2 regions of the Yimella sp. NH-Cas1 genome follow, and region 1 is predicted to be linked to the other one. Evidence: riboswitches for the same ligand, from Rfam matches in the RefSeq annotation. Region 1 holds a riboswitch; the other holds the start of a gene.
The links. A riboswitch is a leader RNA that binds a small molecule or an ion and turns the genes downstream of it on or off. The one in region 1 is predicted to bind cobalamin.
Positions count from the first base shown of each region.

Region 2: another riboswitch for cobalamin. It lies ahead of MF407_RS09260 (prenyltransferase/squalene oxidase repeat-containing protein); the one in region 1 lies ahead of MF407_RS14195 (VWA domain-containing protein).

Region 1 covers NZ_JAKSGG010000003.1:2,875,174-2,878,584, reverse strand. The annotation lists gene MF407_RS14195 (VWA domain-containing protein) at 1-2,110, opposite strand, end outside; cobalamin riboswitch at 2,168-2,309, opposite strand; gene cbiE (precorrin-6y C5,15-methyltransferase (decarboxylating) subunit CbiE) at 2,318-3,411, shown strand, end outside.
Region 2 covers NZ_JAKSGG010000003.1:1,863,839-1,867,249, forward strand. The annotation lists gene MF407_RS09260 (prenyltransferase/squalene oxidase repeat-containing protein) at 196-1,548, opposite strand; cobalamin riboswitch at 1,625-1,749, opposite strand; gene mrdA (penicillin-binding protein 2) at 1,787-3,411, opposite strand, start outside.

The DNA of each region.
Region 1 (3,411 bases):
AGGCGGCCTTCCCGGCGCCGGTCGACCGGCGCACCATATCGACGATCTCGGTTGCGGCCACCCGCTCCAGCGGCACGTATTCGGCGCCCATCCGGGCCGCGAGGTCGACCGCGAGCCCCATCCGGAAGCGTCCCGATTCGCAGTCGACGACCACGGTCTGCAGGCCGAGGGTCGGCCAGGCCGTCGCGATCTCACGAGCGCGGACGAGGGCGTCGGGCCCTGCGGTCGCCCTGCCGTCGGTGAGCACGACCACCAAGGGGCGCCGGTGCGGGTCGCGCAGCCGCTCGACCTGCACCGTGGCGAGAGTGCGCAGCAGCCCCTCGGCCAGCGGGGTGCGACCGCCGTGGGGCAGGTCGCTGAGGCAGCGCGCCGCCGCCTCGACCGATCCGGTGGGCGGCAGCACCAGGTTGGCGCCGGCGCCCGCGAAGCTGATCACGCCCACCCGGTCACGACGCTGGTAGGCGTCGACCAACAGGCTCATCACGGCGGTCTTCACCTCGCTCATCCGCTGCCGTGCGCCCATCGACCCGGAGGCGTCGACGGCGAAGAGCACGAGGTTCGACTCCTTGCCCTGGGTGATGCGCAGGCGCACGTCGTCGGTGGCGAACCGCAGCCGACCGTCGCGGCGTCCGCGTTCGTGTTGTCGGGGGGCCGCGGCGGTGATCGTGGCCGGGAGGTGGAGGCGCTGCGCACCGTCGGCGCGGCGGGTCGACCCGATGGTGCGACCCGCCGACGTGATGGCGGCGCTGCGGCGTCCGGCAGACCCGGTGCCGATGCCGTGCACGGTGAACGTGCGGGCTCGGAACGCCGAGTTCGGAGCGGCGACGCCGACGGCGCTGGGGCGTTCGGTGGGTGCGGCGTTGTCGCTCGCGTCGTCTCCTGCTGGGCTGTCGGCCCGGTTGTCGGAGTTGTCGCCGGCAGGGCCGGACGCGGAGGGCGTGGTCGACCGGTCGTCGGCGGGCTTTCCCGGCGAGCCGCCGTCGCCGGCGTCCCCGCTCTCGGAGGACTCGTCGCCGGATTCGTCGGCGGATTCGTCGCCGGACTCGTCCGGTTGCGGGCCGTCGGGCTCCGGGTCATCTGGGCCGTCCGGCTCCGGGCCGTCCGGGTCGGGGTCTTCATCGAGCAACCGGTCGAGCAGTTCCTCGTCGAGGCCCGGTGCGTCGAAGGGGTTGCGCCGACGCCGGTGCGGCAGCGCCAGCCGGGCGGCCACGCGGATGTCGTCCTTGGTCACCTCGTCGCGCCCGCACCAGGCGGCGTGGGCGCGGGCTGCGCGGGCGGTGACGATGTCGGCGCGCATGCCGTCGACGTCGAACCCGGCGCACACCCGGGCGATGGTGGCCAGCGCGCGGTCGCCGAGGCGCACCGAGGCGACCCGGGCCGACGCGTCGTGCAGTCGGCTGCGCAGCTTCTGCTGCTCGGGGCGGAAGCGGTCGGTGAAGGCGATCGGGTCGGCGTCGAACGCCAGCCGCCGGCGCACCACCTCAGCGCGGTGCTGCGGGTCGCGGGAGGCGCGCACCTCGACGGTGAGCCCGAAGCGGTCGAGCAGTTGCGGGCGCAGCTCACCCTCCTCCGGGTTCATCGTGCCGACGAGGGTCACGCGGGCGGCGTGAGAAACCGAAACTCCATCGCGCTCAACGGTGTTGCGGCCCATCGCGGCGGCGTCGAGGAGGAGATCGACGAGGTGGTCGTGCAGCAGGTTGACCTCGTCGACGTACAGCAGGCCGCGATGCGCCTGCGCCAGCAGACCGGGCTCGAAGCTGGTCTCACCGGCAGCGAGCGCCTTGCCCAGATCGAGCGAGCCGACCACGCGGTCCTCGGTCGCGCCGACCGGGAGTTCGACCAGTCGCGCCGGGCGCATCCGGGTGGGCGCGTCGTCGTGCGGGCCGTCGGGGCAGCGCTCGTCGCGGCGCGGGTCGCAGCCGAAGCGGCAGCGCTCGACCACCTCGACGTCGGGCAGCACCTCGGCGAGGGCGCGCACCATGGTCGACTTCGCGGTGCCCTTCTCGCCGCGCACCAGCACACCACCGACCTCGGGCGAGACGGTGGTGAGCACGAGAGCAAGCGCCATGTCGTCGGCACCGACGATGGCCGCAAAAGGAAACTGCGACAACGAGATCGAACCTCCTGACGAGTTACCACGCTCGTCATAGCGGTGGACCCACGCCGGGTTCGGCCGGGCCGACACCGCTGACGTCCTGGCTTGCTGTCGGCGTTGACCGACGGCTCACAGTGGCGGGACCGCTCCGGATTTGCACCGGATTCCTCGTTGGTGTCCGGGTCATCATGGCACAGCGACCCTGACCTAGGGTGAGGCCCCATGATCGACGTCGTGGGGGTCACCGATGCGGGTTTCGCCGACCTTCCGCAGCGGTTGCAGCGTCTTGTGAGTGACGCCGCCGTCGTGCTCGGCGGACGCCGCCAACTGGCTTCCCTGCCCGCTGCCGAAGGCCAGGTCAGACGGGTGTGGCCGTTGCCGCTCCGGGCCGAATTGCCTTGTCTCCTCGACGAATTACCGGCGGGGCGAGTGGTCGCGCTGGCCAGCGGCGACCCCACGCTCTCGGGCATCGGCAGCACCCTGATCGACTTGCTCGGCGCCGATACGGTGCGGTTGCATCCGGCCGTCTCGTCGGTGGCGTTGGCCCGGGCGCGGGCAGGCTGGTCGGCCGAGTCGTGCGAGGTGGTGACTGTCGTCGGTCGGTCGCTGCACCGGGTGCGGCGGCGCCTCGCGCCGGGCGCCCGATTGATCGTGCTCTGCTCCGACGGCACCACCCCGGCGGCGCTCGCCGACCTGCTCGTCGACGCCGGTTGTCCCGACGCGGCGATGACCGCGTGGTGGCATCTCGGTGGCGCCGACGAGGGGTGCCGGACGGCGACCGCCGGCCGTTGGGACGGCGAACGCACCCCCGATCTGGTGCTGTGCACGGTGGCGGTGCCGACCGACGCCGTCCTCGACGGGCCGGCGCCGGGGCGCGCCGAGGTCTGCTTCGAGCACGACGGCCAGATCACCAAACGCGACCTGCGGGCCTCGGCCGTCGGCCACCTGCGACCGACGCCCGGCGCGCTGTTGTGGGATCTCGGTGCCGGTTCGGGCAGCGTGGGCATCGAATGGTGCCTCGCCGGCCGCGACGCCCGGTGTGTCAGCGTCGAGCAGCACCCCGAGCGCGCAGAACGGCTGCGCCGCAACAGTGTTCGCCTCGGCGTCGACGATCTGCTGGAGGTGGTGGAGGCCCGGTCGGCCGACGCACTCGACGAGCTCGAGACGCCCGATGCGATCTTCGTCGGCGGCGGACTCACCGCCGACCTTCTCGAACGAGGATGGCGGCGGCTGCGCGGAGGGGGCCGCTTCGTGGCCCATGCGGTCACCCTCGACACCGAGCAGATCCTCGTCGCGGCCGCCGGCAACTACGGCGG
Region 2 (3,411 bases), 1.0 Mb from region 1:
GCGGAACCGTAGGAGCCCGGGGCGCAGCGGGTGCTGGCTCCCCCGGTGTACTGCACGACCACGGTCACACCCGAGCAACTCGCAGCGGCGGTCCGCACCGAGCTGCTTGCCTGCCCATGTGCAGGAGCGACGCCGACGAGAGCGAATGCGAGCGTGAGCGCAGCCAACAGTCGCACCCAGACCCGCGTACGGGAATCAGCGACGACGACGGCCATGAGCCACTGCCCCCGCACCGATGCTTGCGAAGAACGCGCCGACGCCGGCCAGCACGCCGAGGTCCGCTCCACCGTCCGAGGAGGTCGGACCGTCGGTGACAACCGGCGGACCGGTGACGATCGACGTGGTCGAGGACATGGTCGAGGACGTGGTCGCAGTACCGGCCGAGGTCGTCGTCGTGCTGGATGTCGTGCTGGACGTCGTGGTGGACGTCGTGGTGGATGTCGAGCTCGACGGGCTCGAGGTCGAACTCGGCGAAGCCGTAGCCGTGGGAGACGAGGTCGGGTTCGTTCCGCAGTCCAGTGCCGCGACACCGGCGGAGCCGCCCGCAATGGTCCGGACGTAGGGCGTGAGGGTGAGCGCAAGCATCGCCTGCGGGGTCGCGCGCGTCTCCTGGTCGGTGACCACCGCGCGGGAGCCGGCGGCGATCTTCGCATCGAAGGCCGGCTTGTCGTAGGCGATCGCACCGCGCAGCGCAGCGGGCGCCGAGCAGCCGAACTGGAGCGTCTTCACGAAGGCGGTCGCCTTCGCCGCGTTGTCGGTGCGGCCGGCCAGGGTGAAGGCCACGGCGGCAAGTCCGGCGCTGTTGGAGTTGGGGCTCTCGGTCGAGGTGCCACCGCGCACTCCACCCGATGCAACCTGCTGCGTGGCCAGGTAGCCGGCGGCCTTCGACACCGCGGTCGTGCGGCCGTTGGCCGCGAGAGCCTGCACGGCGAACGAGGTCACGTCGGAGTCACTGGTGCACTTCGCTGCGCCGAGTTCGAGACGGAAGCCACCGTCGGCGCACTGCTGCGCGACCAGGAAGTCGATCGCCTTGGTCGGGACCGTCTCACCGGAACGCTTGAGCGCGATCAAGGCCCACGACTGGCCGATCGTGTTGGAGTAATCGCCGTACTCGGACTTGTCGCTGAAACGACCCGCGGCGGTCTGCATGCTCCTGAGCTTGGTCAGCAGGGCGCCGGAGGGACGGCCGGTGGCCTGCAGCATCACGACCTGCTTGGCAAGGGACCCGGCATACGCCTCGGAACCGGCTCCGTAGTACGAGGTGCCGTTGGCGACCAACCAGTCGGCGGTCTTGGAGATCTGCGCCGTGCCGGTGCCGGTACCGGCAACACCGAGCAGAGCGTCGATCGTGAGGCCGTAGTCCGGGTAGCTCTCGCCACCGAACTCGGCGTTCAGGTAGTTGCCCTTCGCGGCGAGCTGGCCCACCACGAAGGCGGACGCGGCGTCATCAGGGGTGGTGGCGGCGTGGGCCGGCGCGACGGCGAGCGCAAATGCGGCAAGGGTCGCGGTGCCCGCGAAACCCGCACGGGCGGTGGTGAGGAGAGTCATGGTTCCTTCTTCCAGACGGCCCTGGGCGCGGGCCGCCGAAAGAGGTTCGGCGCTCGCCCGTAGACCTCGACGGGGATGTGAGCTGACATCGGCTAAGGAGCTCCGGCTCGTTCCTCGTTGCCGAGGAACCTACGGTTGCGGGTCAGCGCCGGACTTGGACCGGCTTTCCCCTCACTGATGCGCAGCATCATTCTACTCGCCCGTGCCGAGCCCATGAACCACCCTGCACATCGCGAACTCAGGGGCGGGTGCGCAACACGTCCCAGATCTGGCGGGCAGCCGGCACCGCAGCTCGCGCTGCGAGACCGCCTTGTTCGATCATGACCACCACGACGTACTGCTTGCCGCTCCTGGTCTTCGGGCCGTACGAGGCGAACCACGCGGTGGCGTCCTTTCCGTACACCTCACCGGTGCCGGTCTTGCCCGAGATGGGGTAGTCGTCGGGGAAATCGACGAACGCCGGGTGCGCGGTGCCGGTCGGTTCGGTGACGACGCGACGCAACCCGTCGGTGAGAACCGTCTGAGCGGCGGCCGACAACACGAGCCGCCCGTTGGCGACCGGCGAGATCCGTGAGGCGGCAGAACCGTCCGAGGTGCGTGTGGCCGCGGCGACCTGCGGCTGCCAGATGGTGCCGCCGTTCGCGACGGCTGCATACCCGACCGCCAGCTGCAGCGGCGAGACGAGCATGTCTCCTTGTCCGATCGAGAGGTTCACCGCGTCGCCGGCCTGCCATTGATAGCCGTAGGAGCAGTTCTCCTGCGCCAACTGCTTGAAGTACTCCGCCTGCTTCGTGTCAGAGACCTCGGGGTAGCCGCTCTTGGCCCGGCGACACATCGATGCCTTCGTGGTGTTCCAACGCTCGAGCTTCCATGCGCGGCTGGGGACATTGCCCGCCACTTCACCGGGCAGGTCGATGCCCGTGCGTCGGCCGAAGCCGAACTGCTTCGCCATCTGCGAGTACGGGCCGGTCTTGCTCACGTCGCCCTTCAGGCCTCCCTCGGAGATCCAACGGGCGAACGCCCAGCGATAGAACACCGTGTCGCACGACACCTGCAGAGCCGCCGGCATGTCGATGACGCCGAAGGCGGCCGACTCGTAGTTCTTGAAGACCCGGCTGCCGACCGTTATCTGCGAGGAGCACTCGTACCGCCCCTTCGGGTCGACGCCGGACGCGATGGCCGCCGGCATGGTGACCACCTTGAACGTGGACGCCGGTGGTTGCAGAGTTCCGATCACCCGATTGGTCAGCGGATTGTGTGCCTTCGGATCGCTGAGCTTGCGGTACTGCGCCGCGGTGATGCCCCCGGTCCACACGAGTGGGTCGTACGTCGGGTTGCTGGCCATCGCGACCACAGCCCCGGAGGACGCGTCCAGGACCACAGCCGCTCCCCCGGTCACCGGTCGTTTCGCCGTGCGCAACCGACCGATCGTCTCGGCGAGTGCGGACTCGGCGGCCCGTTGCACCGGCACGTCAAGGTGCGTCAGGACGTCCTGGCCACCGACGGCCGGGGTGGTGCTCACCGTCCTGACCGGCAGTCCGCGCGCGTCGACAGCCAGCACGGTGCGTCCGGAGGTGCCGCGCAGCACCTTGTCGTAGCTGGACTCCAGTCCGCTGCGGCCGAGCAGGTCGGCGGCGTTGAGCGACGAATCACGTTGCAGGTCCGCGGCATTGGTGCGTCCGAGGTAGCCGATCACCTGAGCGGCATTCACTGCCGACGGTGCCGGGAACCGGCGTACCTGCTGCTGACGCACAGCCAGTCCCGGGAAGTCCTCCGGACGCTCGAGCAGTGTCATCGACAGCCCGGGGTCGACGTTGCTCAGCACGGGTATCGGCTCGACGGGGCTGCCGGAGAAGCACACCG